One region of the Clostridium amazonense genome, then DNA from elsewhere that is predicted to be linked to it. Evidence: predicted binding sites of a transcription regulator. Region 1 holds the regulator's gene; the other holds the start of a gene.

The links. Region 1 encodes Rex, which represses fermentation and respiration genes when NADH is low (regulators of the CRP and FNR family bind a similar motif). Its sites were predicted from a motif close to ATTGTTAANNNNTTAACAAT; they were not measured.
Region 2: gap (type I glyceraldehyde-3-phosphate dehydrogenase) is a predicted target of Rex. The motif match lies at 6,747-6,766, and genes of this name have one in related genera.

Annotation. Positions count from the first base shown of each region.
Region 1 is NZ_JBWKMH010000031.1:194,699-204,894, forward strand. Features, by position in the region: gene AC07E4_RS13230 (S8 family serine peptidase) at 1-1,494, shown strand, start outside; gene AC07E4_RS13235 (hypothetical protein) at 1,775-1,906, shown strand; gene AC07E4_RS13240 (ABC-F family ATP-binding cassette domain-containing protein) at 2,178-4,094, shown strand; gene AC07E4_RS13245 (redox-sensing transcriptional repressor Rex) at 4,819-5,463, shown strand; gene AC07E4_RS13250 (short-chain-enoyl-CoA hydratase) at 6,496-7,275, shown strand; gene AC07E4_RS13255 (acyl-CoA dehydrogenase) at 7,490-8,629, shown strand; gene AC07E4_RS13260 (electron transfer flavoprotein subunit beta/FixA family protein) at 8,643-9,422, shown strand; gene AC07E4_RS13265 (electron transfer flavoprotein subunit alpha/FixB family protein) at 9,443-10,196, shown strand, end outside.
Region 2 is NZ_JBWKMH010000033.1:162,568-172,763, reverse strand. Features, by position in the region: gene AC07E4_RS15350 (hypothetical protein) at 1-114, shown strand, start outside; gene AC07E4_RS15345 (hypothetical protein) at 1,221-1,400, shown strand; gene AC07E4_RS15340 (spore coat protein) at 1,415-1,663, shown strand; gene AC07E4_RS15335 (VOC family protein) at 1,918-2,322, shown strand; gene trxA (thioredoxin) at 2,764-3,081, shown strand; gene AC07E4_RS15325 (C-GCAxxG-C-C family (seleno)protein) at 3,360-3,725, shown strand; gene AC07E4_RS15320 (glycoside hydrolase family 73 protein) at 3,868-4,761, shown strand; gene AC07E4_RS15315 (flavodoxin family protein) at 4,821-5,366, shown strand; gene gap (type I glyceraldehyde-3-phosphate dehydrogenase) at 5,464-6,495, opposite strand; gene recQ (DNA helicase RecQ) at 6,890-9,031, opposite strand; gene AC07E4_RS15300 (nucleoside phosphorylase) at 9,245-10,003, shown strand; gene AC07E4_RS15295 (hypothetical protein) at 10,106-10,196, shown strand, end outside.

The DNA of each region.
Region 1 (10,196 bases):
GAGCAGTACTTAGAAGGATATATAAAATTTGAATCTAAAGATAAAAACATCCCTTCTTTATCAATTCCATACATGGGATTCTATGGTGAGTGGGATAAAGAAAAAATAACAACAAACAATGCATGGGATAAAGAAAAACATATTTTAGTTGATGCAGTAAATAAAAATGGGGATAAGGCTATAATAGAGAATTTAGCTTTATCAAGTTTTGAAGGTATACCTGTGATGCTTGGATTAGAAAATACAAATGAGATTGGAAAAAATATATATAATAAGGATAAAATAGCAATAAGTCCTAATGAAGATAAGTTAAATGACGTTATTTATCCAGGATTGTATTTAATGAGAAATGCAAAACAAATTTCTGCGCAAGTTTTAGATAGTGAAGGAAAAGTTATAAGAAATGTAGGAACAATTACACAAAGAAGAAAACAATTAATAAACTCTGAAGTAGGAAAACTTCCACAATTTATGGCTGAACTTTCATGGGATGGTAGATTATTTGATAAGTCTAAAGGAAACTTTGTAAATGCAAAAGATGGAAATTACACATATAGAATAAAAATGAAAGTTGACTATAATGGAGCAAAAGAACAAATCGTAGATATGCCAGTGAAGATAGATACTAATGGACCAGATGTTCAAATAGTAAAATGTGAAAATGCTGGAGTTGGTGCAGCAAAAATATACTTTACAGCAACAGATGATGCATCAGGAGTTGATATGAAGCCAGGTGTATGTATAATTAAAAATGGTGTAATGGAACCATTTAGCCAAGATGTACAATATGATGAAAAAACAGGATTATATTGTAAACTAGTAACAGGATTAAAAGATAATGCATTAAACCAAATAAGAATAGGTGTCCTTGATTATGCAAGAAATTTAAATGGTTCAGAAACTGTTATACCAGTAGGAAATATAAATCCAGTAGTTATGAAATTAGATGATGAAAATTTAGAAAATGGACAAACAAATGTAAAAGAAAATAAATATATTATAAGTGGTACTATAAATAGAGCTATAAAAGATTTATTTATAGGTGGCGAAAAAATAGATGTAAATATTAAAGAAGATGGAACTGCAACATTTGAAAAGCAGCTAGAATTAAAAGAAGGCTTAACAGTTGTAAATATAAAAGCTGTTGATTATGATGGAAAAGTTTTAAGAGATTATGGATATAAAATCTACTGCGATACAGTAAAACCAACTATTAATATAACTGAACCAGAAGTTACAGATGGTAAAGTAAAACTTTCAGGAAATAAAGTAGTGTTAAAAGGAAATGTTTCTGATAATTTAGGTTCATATAATTTTTATGTTAATGGAGAGTTAAACTACAAATCAGAATTTGATGGAATAGTATCAGAAGAAAAAGGTAGACATAATTTTGAAATTGAAGTTAATGAATTAAAAGATGGAGATTTTATATTATTAAAAGTTGTAGATAACAATGAAAATGCAACAGAAATAAAATTACAAGTAGTTAAATAAAAAACAAAATTTAAGGGCAAGTAAAATATATTTTAGTTCCTATGTAGGGTGGAAATCATTCTACTAAAACTCCAAGACCGCCAAGACTGAAGTCTCAGCTACGAAGGAGTGGAAGTTGATGTGCCATATATTTATTCAAATATTTTTCTGTAGGGTGGAATTTATTCTACCGATTTAAATATGCAAATAAGGGTATTATGAATGAAATGAATAATAGCATCAATAACTGTAAAATGTCCATTGTCAACTGTCAATTGGTTAAGTAGGCGAGGTTTTAACCTTGCGGTTACACGTTGGTATTTTAAGTGTTGTAGCTATATCGAAGACCGCAAAGACTAAAGTATCAGCTACAAAGGGGGAAGAGTTTGTGCCAATCTCTGTAGTAGAGGTTTCAACCTTGCAAGTAATATAAATTATATAGAAGAGGCGTGTGAAAACACGCTTTTTTCTTTATCGTGCGGTGGGAAACTATTATATTGTTATAACTATGTAATTTAAATTTCTTTGTTATATGTTTGTGATTATAGTAAAATAGAAGTGAAACGAACTTTTAAGCTTAATAAATTGTAGAGAGAAACTTATTAAGTTTAAAAGATTATAAATAAAATTTAATTTTAACAATGAGTTAAATTGACAATTGCTTATTGTCAATTGATTTTAATATATATTTGAGGTGACAGAAAATGATAGTTTTAAGTTGTAATAATATACATAAAAGTTTTGGTATAGATGTTATTTTAAAAGATATTACTTTTAGCATTAATGAAGGTGAAAAGATTGGTTTAATTGGCGCAAATGGTGCTGGTAAGTCTACTCTTTTTAAAATATTAACATCACAAATGGAGTATGATAGTGGTGAATTATTTATAGATAAAAGTAAAAGAGTTGGTTACTTGTCGCAAAATCTTGCTTTAGAGTCAGACAATACAATATTTGGTGAACTTCTTTTAGTTTTTGAAGAACTTCTAAATATGGAAAAAAAGCTAAAAACTCTAGAACAAAAAATGAGTGAACCTTATGATGAAACTAAGGCTGATTATCACAATAAATTAATAAAAGACTATACAACATTAACTGAGGTTTATGAAAATAGAGGCGGATACACTTATAAAGGGGAGATAGGAAGGGTTTTAAAAGGGCTTGGATTTAATGAGAATGACTTTGATAAGCAGATAAATATATTAAGTGGTGGTCAAAAAACAAGAGTAGCACTTTGTAAATTATTATTAATAAAGCCAGAAATCCTTTTACTTGACGAGCCTACAAACCACTTAGATTTAGACGCAATAGAATGGCTTGAAGAATATTTAAAAAATTATAAAGGCAGTATGATAATAATTTCCCATGATAGATTTTTCTTAGATGCTGTAACAAATAAGACTATTGAAATAGCAGGGGGAAGAGCAGCATCTTATAATGGAAACTATACTACATTTATTGATTTAAAGAAGAAAAATTATGACGTGGCTCTTAAGGCTTATAATCTTCAACAAGCAGAAATTAAAAGACAAGAAGATATTATACAAAAATATAAATCATTCAATAGAGAAAAAAGTATAAAAGCAGCAGAAAGTAGACAAAAGGCATTAGATAAAATTGAAAGAATAGAAGCACCACATAAAGAACAGAAGGCTTCAAGAATATCTTTTGAGACCAAGATAAAGAGTGGTAATGATGTACTACACATTGAAGAATTAAGTAAGAGCTTTGGTGAAAAAGTTCTATTTACAAATGTAAATATGGATATAAAAAGAGAAAATAAGATAGCACTTATAGGTGAAAATGGAAGAGGAAAAACAACTTTATTTAAAATTATAATGGATGAAATTGAAAAAGATTCAGGAGTTAAAGTTTTAGGTAAAAATGTTAATATAGGATATTATGATCAGGAACAATCTAATTTAGATTTACAAAAAACTATAATAGATGAAGTTTGGGATGAGTTTCCAGACATGACAACAACAGAAGTAAGATGTGCATTAGCTGCATTTTTATTTACTGGTGATGATGTATTTAAAAAGATAGAAAAATTAAGTGGTGGAGAAAAGTGTAGAATAAATCTTTTAAAACTTATGTTATCAAAAAATAATTTCTTATTATTAGATGAGCCTACAAACCATTTAGATATAGTATCTAGAGAAGCATTAGAGGATGCACTATTAACTTATGATGGAACGGTACTTGTTATATCCCATGATAGATATTTCTTAAATAAGGTTGCAGGTAAAATTTTTGAACTTAACATAGATGGAATTAAAGAATACTTAGGAAATTATTCTTATTATATTGAAAAGAAAAGTAATCCAGCTAGATTCCAAGATGAAGAGGAAACTAGCGGAATAACTAAGACACAAATAAAACAAGATAAAAAGAAAAAGAGAGAAGAAGAAAAAAAGGAAAAAGAAAAACAAAAGTATATAAAATCATTAGAAGAAAAAATTGCATCAACAGAAGAAGAAATAGATGAATTTCAAAAAATGCTTTGTTTAGAAGAAATATATTCAAATCCAGAGAAGAGTCAGGAAGTTAATAAAAGTATATCATCAAAAGAAGCAGAACTTGAAAAACTTTATGAAGAATGGGAAGAAGTTGCACAGTAATTAATTAAAAAAAAAGCGTGTAGGAATACATGCTTTTTTCATTTCAAAGAAAGTTTAAAGATAAAAAAGTAATAGAAAATGAAGAAATAATTAAATAGAATTTCAAAATTGAAAGGCCAGTTTAATTCATTATTTTAAATAAATAACAATCATTATAGATAATTTAAGTAGCAAATTTAATTTAATGAAATTTAGAATTATTAAGATAATTCTAAATTTTGATAAGATGAGGTATTTATATAAAAATTTTGAAAAATATTATAAACAAAGTTAATTGAATATGGTAAAATATAAACAAAGTTTGATAAAACAATGTGAAAAAAAATGAATTTTTAAATTATAAGATAATTATTGTTACATAATCATATATATTATTGAAAAAGTATAACATTAAAATATAATAGATGATTAAAATTTAAATTATTAAGTAAATAAGTGGCTTTTAGAACCATATTTAATAATAATTTATTCTCTATTAGAAAAGTTATTATTAAAAAAAGCAATACAAAAAATATTTTTTTATTGTATTATTGAATAATAGGACATATAGATGATTTAATTTTTAAATATATACATAGATAAAAAGTGGATTTTGTAACAAAGATAATGATGAATTAGTTAAATGATAAACAAATTAAATAATGCAAATATAGAAACATATAATGTTTAACTAGATTTGAACATGTATTTTACAAAGGGATTGGAATATTTTGGAGGTGATTTCTTGGATAAAAAGAAAAATATATCAATGGCAGTTATAAAAAGGATTCCTAAATATTATAGATATTTAAAGGAACTTGCTAATAATGATGTGGATAGAATTTCCTCAAATGAATTAAGTGAGAAAATAGGATTTACAGCATCTCAAATAAGACAAGATTTAAATTGTTTTGGTGATTTTGGTCAACAAGGATATGGTTACAATGTAAAAGAACTTCTATCACAAATATCAGGGATATTAGGACTAGATAAAGATTATAACATAGTAATTATAGGAGCAGGTAATATAGGTCAAGCAATAGCAAATTATACTTATTTTCAAAAGATGTCTTTTGATGTAAAAGCTATATTTGATATAAATCCTAAATTAATTGGTCTAAAAATAAGAGAGGTTCCTATACTAGATATAGATGAACTAGAAGGATTTATTGGAGAAAATCAAATTGATATAGGAATAATTTGTGTGCCAAAAGAAAGAGCACAAGATGTATGTGAAGTTATTACTGAATCAGGAATAAAAGCTATATGGAATTTTGCTCCAATAGATTTAAAAGTTCCAAACGATGTAATAGTGGAAAATGTTCACTTAAGTGAAAGTTTGATGACTTTAAGTTATCTTTTAAATGAACGTAGAAAAGAAGAAAATTAAAAGTTTAAAATTGAAAATATTCAAAGTGAATTTATCAAGTTGAAGATATAAATCAATTAAAATTTTAGCTGCTAGTTGTATTATAGCTAGCAGCTAAAATTTTTTTTATGTAGAAGAATTGAGAAAAATCCATAGTCGAGGTTTCAATCATGCAATTATACAGTGTTATTTTTAAGAGTATAGACAGATCAAAAGCCGCCAAGACTAAAGTCCCAGCTACAAAGGAGAAAGAGATTTTAATAACTGTCAAATGTCCACTGTCAATTGGTAAAGTAGGGTGGAATTCATTCCACCTGGACTTAGGTAAGTATCAAAATCGAAAACCGCCAAGACTGAAGTCTCGGCTACGAAGGGAAAAATAAAATTTGTGCCAATTATTGTAGGCGAGAATTTATTCTTGTTGTTACACGGTATTAATTTAGGTTTTATATCCATATCAAGAACCGCCAAGACTAAAGTCTCAGATACAAAGGAGAAAGAGATTTTAATAAAAAAGCAATTAAAGATATTGTGAATGAAATGAATAATATCATCAATAACTGTCCAATGTCCATTGTCAACTGTCAATTGGGGAAGTAGGGTGGAATTTATTCTACCCATTTAAATGTGCCAATTAATTTAATTATAAGTGACATTAGAAATTTAATTTGAAAAATCAATTAATATATTGTGAATAAAAGAGTAATAAAACTACACAATGAAAATATATTTATACTGTTATGGGAAAAGCATTTAAAGGCTATATAAAAACTTAGATTGTAACCTATAATAAAAATTTGAAAAAAGTAAATATATTAATATTAGGAACTTTGTGGGTAAAATTTTTGAAAAAAATTTAATGAAATAGTGATAATTACAAACAAATTATTTGTTAATTAAAATAATTCAGAAAAAATAATTAACTCTGTTGCAAAAATATACCATTCGGTCTATAATAAGACATGAGGTTGAGAAACTTCGATATTATTTTTTTAAGAAAATTGTTATATTATTCACAAAATCTAATAGGAATATTCATGGGGGATAGCATTTATGGAATTTAAAAACATTATCCTAGAACAGGATCAAAACATTGCTGTCATAAAGCTTAATAGGCCAAAAGCATTGAATGCTTTAAATTCAGAGACTTTAAAAGAAATAAATGATGCTATTGAAATTATTGAGAAAGATGAAAGCATATACACCGTAATAATAACTGGTGAAGGAAAAGCTTTTGTAGCTGGAGCAGATATTTCAGAAATGAAAGATTTAAATTCAATACAAGGCAGGGAATTCGGAATACTTGGAAACAAAGTATTTAGAAGAATTGAAACTTTAAAAAAACCAGTTATAGCAGCAGTTAATGGATTTGCATTAGGTGGTGGTTGTGAACTTTCAATGGCTTGTGACATAAGAATAGCTTCAGTAAAAGCTAAGTTTGGACAACCTGAGTCAGGACTTGGAATAACGCCAGGTTTTGGAGGAACTCAAAGATTAGCTAGACTTGTGGGAGAGGGCGTAGCTAAAGAATTAATATTTACTTGTGACATTATAAAAGCAGATGAAGCTTTAAGAATAGGTCTTGTAAATAAAGTGGTTGAACCAGAAGAACTTATGAATGAAGCAATGAATATGGCTAAAAAGATAGCAAATAATGCACCAAAAGCAGTAGCTTTCTGCAAAGAAGCTATAAATAATGGAATTCAAATGAACATTGAAGATGCATTAAGATACGAATCTGAAATTTTTGGAATGTGCTTTAGCACTTGTGACCAAAAAGAAGGAATGAGTGCGTTCTTAGAGAAAAGAGACAAAGTATTTAAAAATATGTAATCCTTTAACTACATAGGGTTAATAGATTTAGCTAATGTGAGAGGTTCAAAATAAATCTTAAATTTTCAGAATTTAAATTATATTTAAATTTTAAATATAATTCGAAATAGATTTAATTGTTTCTTCTTGTTAGCTTGTTTTGCGGCAAAATGTCTTTAGATTATTATATTTACAAAAACATTTCAAAAAAAATTAATAGGAGGAATGGGGAATTATGAATTTTTCTTTAACTAAGGAACAAGAATTTGTAAAACAAATGGTAAGGGAGTTTGCTGAAACAGAAGTTAAACCTCTTGCTGCCGAAATAGATGTAACAGAAGAATTTCCAATGGAAAATGTAAAGAAAATGGCAAAATATCACATGATGGGAATTCCATTTTCAACTGAATTAGGAGGAGCTGGTGGAAACAATCTTTCTTATGCAATAGCAGTTGAAGAATTATCAAGAGTTTGTGGATCAACTGGTGTTATATTATCAGCTCACACATCATTATGTGCTACTCCAATAGATATGTTCGGAACAGAAGAACAAAAACAAAAATACTTAGTACCACTTGCAAAAGGTGAAAAAATCGGTGCATTTGGTTTAACAGAACCAAACGCTGGTACTGATGCAGCTGGACAACAAACAACTGCAGTTTTAGATGGAGATCATTATGTATTAAATGGTTCTAAAATATTCATAACAAACGGTGGAGTTGCAGATGTATTCATAATATTTGCTATGACAGATAAATCACAAGGAACTAGAGGAATATCAGCATTTATAGTTGAAAAAGGTTTCAAAGGTTTCTCAATAGGTAAAGTTGAAGATAAATTAGGAATTAGAGCATCTTCTACAACTGAACTTGTTTTTGAAGATTGTATAGTTCCAAAAGAAAACTTACTTGGAAAAGAAGGCAAAGGCTTTAAAATAGCAATGCAAACATTAGATGGCGGTAGAATTGGTATAGCTGCACAAGCATTAGGAATTGCTCAAGGTGCTTTAGATGAAGCTGTAGAATATATGAAAGAAAGAAAACAATTTGGAAGATCATTATCTAAATTCCAAGGATTACAATGGATGATAGCAGATATGGAAGTTAAAGTAGAAGCTGCTAGATTATTAGTTTATAAAGCTGCATTTAACAAAGATAATAAATTACCATACACAGTAGAAGCTGCAAGAGCTAAATTATTTGCTGCTGAAACAGCTATGGAAGTTACTACAAAAGCTGTTCAAATCTTTGGTGGATATGGTTACACTAAAGATTATCCAGTAGAAAGAATGATGAGAGATGCTAAAATAACAGAAATTTATGAAGGTACATCTCAAGTTCAAAGAATGGTTATAGCATCAAATCTTTTAAAATAGGGGGTAATTAGAGATGAAGATAGTTGTTTGTATGAAACAAGTTCCAGATACAAATGAAGTTAAAATAGATCCAAAAACAGGAACTCTTATAAGAGACGGTGTTCCTTCAATAATAAATCCAGATGATAAAAATGCAATAGAAGAGGCATTAAGATTAAAAGACAAAAATGGTGCTCATGTAACAGTTATAACAATGGGACCACCACAAGCACAAAAAGCATTAGAAGAAGCTTTAGCAATGGGAGCAGACGAAGGTATATTAGTAACAGACAGAGCATTTGCTGGTGCTGATACTTTAGCTACTTCTCACGCATTAGCTGGAGCATTAAAAACATTAGAATATGACATAATATTTGCTGGTAGACAAGCAATTGATGGAGATACTGCTCAAGTTGGTCCAGAAATTGCAGAACACTTAAATATACCACAAATAACTTATGTTGAAGAAGTTGAAGAAATCGAAGGCGGATTAAAAGTTAGAAGAGCTTGGGAAGATGGATATGAATATATCAAAGTTAAAACACCAGTTCTATTAACTGCAATTGAATCTTTAAATGAACCAAGATATATGAATATAAAAAATATATTCTCATTAAATGAAAAAGAAATAAAAGTGTGGACAGCTAAAGACATAGATGTTGATTTATCCCTTCTAGGATTAAAAGGTTCACCTACAAAGGTTAAAAAATCTTGGGCTAAAGAAGCTAAGGGACAAGGTGAAATAATTAATTTATCACCAAAAGAAGAAGCTCAAATAGCATTAGCTAAATTAAAAGAAAAACACATAATTTAGTAGTATAGGAGGGGAAAACTATGAATATAGCAGATTACAAAGGTGTTTGGGTCTTTGCAGAACAAAGAGATGGAGAATTACAAAACGTTGCATTACAACTTTTAGGAAAAGGTAGAGAAATCGCTGACAAATTAGGCGTTGAACTTACTGCATTATTAATAGGTCATAATGTTGAAGGTATGGCTAAAGAATTAACTGCACATGGTGCTGACAAAGTATTATTAGCAGATAAAGAAGAATTAGCTCACTATACAACTGATGGTTACGCAAAAGTTATAACTGACCTTGCAAATGATTTTAAACCAGAAGTTATAATAATTGGTGCAACATTTATAGGTAGAGATTTAGGACCAAGAGTTGCAGCTAGATTATCAACAGGATTAACTGCTGACTGTACAGGCCTTGATATAGATGAAGAAAGCAAAAACTTATTAATGACTAGACCAGCATTTGGTGGAAACTTAATGGCAACTATCATGTGTGGAGATAACAGACCACAAATGTCTACAGTTAGACCAGGAGTTTTTGAAAAACTTGAAAGAGATGACTCTAAAGAAGTTAAAATAGAAAGAGCTAAATTTGATTTAACTAAAGATGACATAAGAACTGAAGTTATCGAAGTTATCAAAGAAGTTAAAGAAATCGTAGATATTATAGAAGCTGACATATTAGTATCAGGTGGTAGAGGAGTAGGTTCTAAAGAAAACTTCGCTATATTAAAAGAACTTGCTGATGAAATCGGTGGAACATTATCAGGATCAAGAGCAGCTGTTG
Region 2 (10,196 bases), on a different contig from region 1:
TTATGTGATATATCAGTGGCTTGTGCTAGATTTAGTAAAATTAGAATAGAAGAAAGTATTCATAAATTTGATGTTGCGGTAAATGATTTTAAAATAGCAATATATGATTTATAGATAAGTAAAGAGAGTATTAGACTGAAAATCTAGTACTCTTTTATAATTTTATAATTTTAAATTATTTAAAAAGTTATTCATAAAAATTTCAAACAAACTCTAATAAATTTGTAACCCTATATAGGAAAATTATATGTATAATATTTATATTTAAAATAAATATTGTAAAAATATGTGTTATAATTTTATTATTAAAATGGTTAGAAGGAGAGAATAAAAACTTATGATATTATCCTTACTAGTAGGAATAATTGCAATACCGATTTTTTTTATTAATTTTGTTGTCATATTGAAAAGAATTAAAGAAGAAAAACCTATATTTAATAATACGTTTGTATGTTGTATATGTTTAATATATATTTGGGTTTTCAGTATTATGGTATGTTCTAATTAAAATGCAAACAATAAAGAAAATTTCGACAAAATACTTTACAAAAGTATAATTTGTGATAAAATATAATTAAACCAAAGCACAATATTAAATTAGTAATTTTAGATTAATCAAAAGAAAAATATAAAGGATTAATATCTTTTATTAGAGAAGTAAAGATACTTTAATACCATAGAACCTCAAAATATAACTATATTGCACAAAAATAGGAAAGATATTTTTTATCTTTCCTATTTTTACATATAAAAGTATTGAGATTTTAATTAAGGATAAAAGGTTATTGTTTAGTTATTTATATTAAAAGGCTTAAATATTATTGTAATAAAAGATACATTAAAAAATATATTTCAAGTATGTTTTTTAGGATTTTAAGATAATTTATTTTATATTAAGATACTAAAATTAAAAATGTTGTCTTTTTTTGAAAATGTCACTAAAGTGTCATTAACAAGACATATATTTGACACATTAGAGTATTATTATATAAATATAAAGTTAATACCAATAACTAAATAAAAGTTTTTAAATTGAGTCCCCCTTAGTTTAAAAACAAGAAAATCCTTAACTTAGTAGAAAATATATTAAACTTAACATCGCACATGAAAACAAGGTAGTAAATGCTATCTTGTTTTCTATTTTTATAAGAATAAAATAGAAAGCTTAGATAATAATAAGATATGTAAAGAAAATATATAGCTACTAAGGAGGAATTTTTATGTCACCAAAAGAATTATTGTACATTGAAGATACTTTAGGTCATCTAAAATTTATGGAATCAAAATGTAATGAGGCTTCAAATAGCTTACAAGATGCAGAACTTAAAAAATATGCAACAGAATTAGCACAGAAGCATAAGGAACTATTTGATAAAATCTATGGATTATTAAATCAATAGGAGGGACTTTAATAATGAATGATAGAGATTTAATGGAATGTTTATTAATAATATCTAAAGCACAAGCTGGATTGTGTTTGCATGGAACTATAGAATCTGCAACTTCAGATGTACATTCTACATTTAATGATGTATTATGTGAAGTATTAAAAGTACAAAATGAAATATATAATAAAATGTCATCTAAAGGATGGTATCCAACAGAACAAGCTGAACAAGAAAAAATATCAAAAGTAAAACAAAAGTTTTTAGCTCAACAGTAGATTATATTAAGCTGTACTTTAAAAAAAAGTACAGCTTTGAATTTTTTATATAATAATATATACTAATGTATAATGAGAATAAAAGTATGGAAAGGAAGTGAAAATTAGCTTTTTTATAGGGAAATAATTAAAGTTTAAACTTTAGGTTATTCATGTTTTAGTTTAGAAAAAGTATAGAATAATTATTATTGTTATTAAGCAATAAACGTATAAATTAGAAACTTGGTTTGAAACCCTATATAGGCTAAATTTATATGAGTATAAAAAATGTTCATCATGTATGTATTCAAACAGAGTGCTATAAAGAGTCTTTAGAATTTTATACAAAAATATTAGGATTTGAAATAGTTAAGGAAACTAAAAATTTCCATAATAGGGAATATAACACATGGCTTAAACTTGGAGATTTTATGATTGAACTTCAAACTAATAAGTTAGGAGATAAGCTTAATAATTGGAATTCTTTAAATGCAGGAATAGTACATATGTGTTTTATGAGTTCTGATGTAAAAGAAGAATATTTAAGAATAAAAGGAATGGGATATAATAATTTTAAAAATAAAAATGGTGAAGATGTGTACAAAGTAGAGGATGGATACTTATTTAAAGTTAAAGCTCCAGAAGGTACAGAAATTGAAATAAGAGATTTACAAATATAAGTTATTAGATTTTGATTGAAACATGAGCAACTTTGAAATTAACTTTTTAAATATGTGGAAATTCAATACGAAAATTAAATTACTCTTATTTCAAATTAATTAACAACTAAATTTATGATTAATATAAATATTACAATGGGGAATGTGTTCTCAAAATACAACTTTTATGGATAAAAAGTTGTATTGATCTTATTTGAAGTACAAATAAAATGTTGTAGTGGGGATTTCAATCCCCGGTGATATTTAACATTATTATTAATCATTAATTAGTTCAAAATATTATTTTAGGAGTGAAATAAATAATATTAATTATAAATTCATAAATAGTATTGACACATATATCGTAAAAACGTAATATATAAATATAGAGTAAAAATTTTTAAATATTATTTTAAGTTTTAATAAAAATCAAAATAATATTTTTCTTTGGAGGGGTTAATTATGATAAATAAAGTTAATAAAGAAGAATTTACAAATAAAGTTATTGAAAATGAAGGAGTAGTATTAGTCGATTTTTTTGCTACATGGTGTGGACCTTGTAAAATGATTGCGCCAGTATTAGATGAATTAAGTGTTGAGATGAAAGAGAATGTTCATATGGTAAAAGTTGATATAAATGAAAGTATGGAACTTGCAAAAGAATTTAAGGTTATGAGTGTACCAACAATGGCCATATTTAAAAATGGAGAGATGGTTGATAGAATAATTGGTTTTACAGATAAAAGTGATATTAAGAGTAAGTTAGAGTCATATATTTAAGTGAATTATAAACAATTAACAATGAAGGATAAAAGTAAATTTCTATATATTTAATTCTTAAATATTAGTAACAGTATAAGTAATATAACCATCATTGTTAATTGGTTTAAAAAGAAGTTTATATATTGAATGTGAATTTAGGATTATGAATTAATTAGATGTATAAACTAAGAAATGGCTTACAATTCTATAATTTGACAGAAGTTTTGTAAAAATATAATATATATATGATTAAATTTTTAACTAATAAAAATATTATTGTAAAGGAAGAGATTAAAATGTTAAGAGCATCAGAATATCATAAACAAGGATATAATTGTGCAGAATCAATGATAAAAGCATATAATGAAGAACATAATACTAATATACCAGTATCTTTAGGAAGTGGAATGGGTACAGGTCTTGGAGTAGGAAGTCTTTGTGGGGCAGTAAATGCTGCAGCTCTTATAGTGGGATACTTAAGAGGCAGAGAAGATTCAAATGAAGCAAATGAAGCTAGAAAAATAGCAAAAGAGCTGATGCAAGAAATTAATGGTAAGTATGGTACTAGCATATGTAAGGAATTAAAGCAAAATAAAGTTAGCTGTGCTGAAATTATAGATAATTCCTATGAGGCTTTAAATAAAGTTTTAGAGATAAAATAAGGTGGGTAGCAATACCTACCTTATTTTTTTCTAAAATGACTTTAAACTGTAACTTAAAATTAATATAATTATAATATATAACTAATGAATAAAGAAATATATAACTAATGAATAAATTTTTAGAAGCAAAGAGGAAAAAAGAATGAAAAAAAAGATAGGTATTACTTTAATAGTAATTGTAATTTTAATTATTTCAACATTTTTAGGTATTAGACATTTAAAGTTAAAAGACATAAATTTAAATAGCTTTGATGTTATAAATTATGTCAAGTACGTAGATGAAATAGGTGAAGATAAGTTTCAATTAAATTGGAAAAATATAACTAGTATATTGGCAGTTATGAATAATAACAACTTAAGTAATGTAGGAGAAAATGACATAAAGGAAATTGGAAAAAAGTTTATAAATAAAGATACTGAAAAACTTTTCAAAGTAGAACATGTTTTAGAAGAATTAGATTTTAGTAATACTGAAAAGAAAAGATTTTATAATTATATGAATCAGTTAGAATATTATGGAATAGTACCTGAAAGTTTAAGTGAGGGTTCAGAACAAATGAACTTTATAAATGATGTAAAAGAAGGTGCAATAGAGAATTATAAAAAATATGGGATTTTGCCATCTATAACAATAGGACAAGCTATTTTAGAGTCAGAATGGGGAAGATCTAAGTTGGCAACAGATGGAAACAATTTATTTGGAATAAAAGCTTCTGAGAATTATAAAGGAGATGTTATAAATTTAAAAACTAAAGAATTTTATGATGTTACTATAAATGATAACTTTAGAAAATATAAAACTAAGGAAGAGTCAATAATAGATCATGGAGAGTTTTTAAAGAATAATAAAAGATACGAAGAAAATGGAGTTTTCATTGCAAAAACATATATAAATCAGGCAAAAGCTTTAGAGAAGGCTGGATATAGTACAGCTGAAAATGAAAATGGTGAAAAAATATATGCTAAATCATTAATTCAGCTAATAAGAGAATACAACCTTCAACTAATAGATAGTGAACTTCAAACTGAACAATAACATAAAATTTGTATAACAAAATTTAAAATATAAATATAAAGAAAAGGTGGGGGAGTATTATGAAAGTTGTAGCATTTATGGGAAGTCCTAAAAAAGAAGGAAATACAGCTACTTTATTAAATCAGTTTTTAAATGGAGTTAAGGAAAGTGGAGAAAATGTAGATGTAAAAAATATTTATCTTAAGGAAAATAAAATATCTCCATGTATGGCATGTAATTATTGTAAAAGAGAAGGTAAGTGTATACAAAATGATGATATGCAGAATCTTTATGAAGTATTTAAAGAAGCAGATATTTTAGTATTTGCTACACCTATATATTGGTGGAGTATGTCTGCTCAATTAAAGACATTTATTGATAGAACATATGCTTTAAGTGAAGAGGATAGAAAAGGTAAAAAAGCATATTTAATAATGACTTATGGTGGAGAAGCACCTAATTTAGGACCAGAGCTTACTAAAAAAACATTTGAAGAGATATTTGATTATGTAGGTATTGAGTATTTAGGTTCATATGGTGTTTGCACAGATGATTATATGCCAGTAAAAGAAAACACTAAGGCATTAGAAGAAATATATACTATAGGAAAGAATATAATAAAATAAAAATTTATATAAAATTAAATAGTATATATGGATAAAACAGAAAAGCATCAGGATTTCCTGATGCTTTTTTAAAACTTATTAAGTTTTATACCAATTATTAAGCTGTTTTAGAAACTTCTTCAGCATTTAATCCTTCAGCTACAGTGTTTGCTAAATCTACAACTCTAGCAGAGTATCCCCATTCGTTATCATACCAAGAAGCAACTTTAATCATTTTACCATTAACCATAGTTGATAATGCATCAACTATAGAAGATCTGCTATCACCTTTGAAATCAACAGATACAAGTGGTAATTCACAATAACCTAATATTCCTTTTAATTCATTTTCAGAAGCTTCTTTGAAAGCATTATTTATTTCTTCAACAGTAACTTCTTTTTCAATTTCGCAAACAAGGTCAGTTATTGAAACTGCTGCAGTTGGAACTCTAAGAGAAAATCCATTTAATTTTCCTTTTAAATCAGGTAATACCTTAGCAACAGCTTTAGCAGCACCAGTTGTAGTTGGAACTATTGATTGTCCAGCAGCTCTAGCTCTTCTTAAATCTTTATGAGTTTTATCTAATATTTGTTGATCGTTTGTATATGAATGTATAGTAGTCATAAATCCATTTACTATACCAAATTTATCATTTAAAACTTTAGCAACAGGTGCTAAACAATTTGTTGTACATGATGCGTTAGAAATTATTGTATGTTTAGATAAATCTAATTCTTCATCATTTACACCCATAACTATAGTTATATCTTCATCTTTACCAGGAGCTGTTAAAATTACTTTTTTTGCACCAGCATCTACATGTCCCATAAGATCTTCTTTAGTTTTGAACTTTCCAGTAGATTCTATAACTAAATCAACATCAAGTTCTTTCCAAGGAATATCTTTTGGAGTTTGACATCTTGTTATTTTTATTTCGTTACCATTTATTATCATTGAATCTTCAGTTGTTTTTACATTACCTTTGAAAGTTCCGAAACAAGAATCATAAACAAATAAATGTGCTAATGTTTCAACATCTGCTCTAGCATTAATTGAAACTATATTAAAATTATTATCAGGATTCTCACATGCAATCCTTAAAAATGTTCTACCTATTCTTCCAAATCCGTTTATACCTACATTTATCATAAAAAAGTTACCCCCTACTAATCAATAAAAATTATTAATACGCTTTATATTTAAATTCATATTTTAAAATTTCAAATTTTGTTGTTCTCTATATTTAAATAGTACAACATATTAACTAGCAAATCAAATAAAGTATATCACAATAAAATTAAAAATATGATGAATTTCTACTGAATATATATGAAAAACTCGTAAATGCTCTATAATGCTAAAAAATATACTATGCTATATAATATATAGCATAGTATATAAATGTTAATAAATTCAGAAATAATAGAATATTTAACAAAAACGTAACGAAATAATATATAAATATATTATAATAGTGTATCACATTTATATTTTTACATATAAGCGTGAATGAAGAAGCACTGTTTAATATAGATTTTCTATATTAAACAGCAAAATTTTTGAATAATACAATTCTTATTTCATCATAAGATATATTAGTGTTAACTATTTCTTTTATAGGCTTTAAACGTTCTTTACCTACTTTAGATATAGCATCTAAAATTTCTCTTTCATTATCTTCATTATAAAGGTTAGTAAAATCTAATTGTAAATCTTCGCTACCATGTTCTAAAAAATATTTTTTTATGTGATCTAATATAGTATTTAGCTGAAGACCTCTTTCATTAATTACATTCTCTACGGAAGGATTGTCTTTAAGCATATCTATAGTAATATCAATGGTTTTTCCCTTAGTAGATGAAGTTTTGGAAGAATTAGATTTAGGGGATTTTAAGTATGTAAAGTTTCTAGTTACATTGTTAGACTCAACATATTCTTTTATACAACTTAAGAATTCTTCCCCATATTTATTAGCTTTATGTTCTCCAACACCATTTATGTCTAAAAGTTCATTTATAGATATAGGGAACCTTTGACTAAATTCTTTTAAAGTACTGTCTGAGAAAATTATATATGGTGGAATATTTTCTTCTTCGGCTAAAGATTTTCTTAAGGATTTTAAAATTGTAAGTAGTTCATTATTAGTAGAAATAAATTCTTTTGTGTTAATTTCCTTAAATATCACTTTAGCTTCTCGCTTTAAAACAGGAATAGAATTTTCAGTTAATCCAACAACAGGAAAATCACCTTGAATAGATTCTAAATATTTATGAGATATAAGTGTGTTTATAAAGTTTTTTAAATCATCTTTAGAAAAGTTATGCATAATTCCATAAGTATTTAGTTTATCTAATCCAAGTCGTAGGATTTTTTGGTTTTTAGAACCTCTTAAAATGTCTACTATAGTAGTAACACCTAAAGGTCTTTTCATTTCGTATACACAATAAAGGACATTTCTAGCATCTTCAGTTTTATCAACTAGTTCTCCTTCAAAGTGGCAGTTACTACATTTTCCACATTCTTTATCATATTCTTCCCCAAAATAATTTAATATAAATTTCTTTAAACAGTCATTTGAATACACAAAATCTGACATAAGTTGTAGTTTATTATATTCATTGACTTTTCTAAATTCATCATAAGTTCCAATATCAATTAAATATTTTTGAAGATGTATATCGGAAGGAGAAAATAGCATTATACAATCACTTTCTTCACCATCTCTTCCAGCTCTACCTATTTCTTGATAGTAACTTTCTATATTTTTAGGCATATTATTATGTATAACAAATCGAACGTTAGATTTATCTATACCCATACCAAAAGCATTTGTAGCTATAATTACATTGGATTTATCATATATAAAATCTTCTTGATTAGTGGAACGTTCATTATCAGAAAGTCCAGCATGATATTTAAGTGCTTCAATATCATTAGCAATTAAAAGCTCATGGAGATGTTCTACTTCTTTACGTGTAGCACAATATATTATTCCAGAATCTTTGCTATGAGTTTTTAAGTAATTAAGGATAAATGATTTTTTATCTCCACCTTTAATTATTGTAAGATTTAGATTTTCTCTATCAAAACCAGTAATAAAAATTTCAGGTGATTTTAAATTTAGTAGATTAACTATATCTACTTTAACTTCTTCTGTAGCAGTTGCAGTAAAAGCTGCAATAATAGGACGATTATTTAAAAGATTTATAAATTCAGGTATTTTTTTATAACTTGATCTAAAATCATGACCCCATTGAGAAACACAGTGAGCTTCATCTATGGCAAGAAAAGACACTTTTAAAGAGGATATCATCATAATAAAATCCTGTGATAGTAGTCTTTCAGGTGCTACATATAAAATTTTTATAGTATTATTTAAAACTTTATCTTTAATTATTTCATATTCTGTATTACTTAAAGTACTATTTATATAAGCAGCGTTTATGCCTATTGAGTTTATAGAGTCTACTTGATCTTTCATAAGAGATATAAGTGGAGAAACAACAATTGTAATTCCATCGAATAAAACTGAAGGAATTTGATAACAAATAGATTTTCCACCACCAGTAGGCATTATAGCTAAGGTATCATTACCATTTAAAATAGAGTTTATTATGGATTCTTGACCTTTCCTAAAGGAACTATATCCAAAATATTTTTTCAAAACATTAAGAGCATTGTTCATTAAAAATTCACCTCATAAATTATACTATTGACTATTTATAATGATAGACCAAATTAGTAATAAATAAAACATAAATACAATAATTTATTAATATTATAAAAGTAAATACAAAGTTTGAAATATATAGAAAATTATGATAATATGTAAAATAAATATTAACAAATTGTAATATTTATATAAATTGTGGGGAATTTAATGAGAGGGGTTTGGAATATGGAGAGATTTTCAGCGGAGGATTATATTGAATATGTAGTTTCAACTAAAAAGGTAAAATACGATGACATAAAAGTTGGTGAACTTGTTATTCTTACATGGTTTGAAAGTGTTATTGATCACCTGAAAAATAAGTATGCTGCTGTAGAGCCAAAACATAATATTTTTGGAAACAGAAATAAAGTTTATAATGGTAAAGTCAATGGTAAATTAGTTACCTTTGTATATTGTACAATAGGTGCATCAGCAACTGTAGCTATAATGGAAGAACTTAAAGCATTAGGAGCAAAAAAAATAATAGGAGTTGGATTATGTGGAAGTTTAAATGAAAAGCTAAAAATAGGAAATCTATTTATTCCATATAAATGTATTAGAGAAGAAGGAACGTCTTATCACTATTTAGACGCAAATGAAGAGGCTATACCATCAGAAGTTTTAATGAAAAAAATAGAAAAGGCAATGAAAAAAAATAGACATACATATTATATAGGAAATCATTGGACTACAGATGCAATTTATAGAGAAGACATAGAAAAGATTCAAAAGTATAAAAAAGAAGATATTTATGGAGTTGATATGGAAACATCAGCTATGTATGTTTTTGGAATAGTTAAAGATATAGAGGTATGCAACTTGTTGGTAGTAAGTGATGAAATGTGGGACAAGTGGAAGCCAGGTTTTGGAGAAGATAAGATTGAATCAGGATTTTATAGGGCTATGGAAGCTATCGAAGATGTAATAATAGATTGGTTATTTTAGTTTATATAAATAAATTACAAGAAAAAGCCTTAAAACTCAAGCATTTATATTTATTATACGAATATATCTATAGTAAATATAAAAAGAGGGTGTATAAGGGATATGATAAAAATTGGAGAGGTTTTATGTGCAAATAACTATAATGTGTATAAACACTTAAATAATTATAAGAAGAAAAAGAAAAATGAAGATG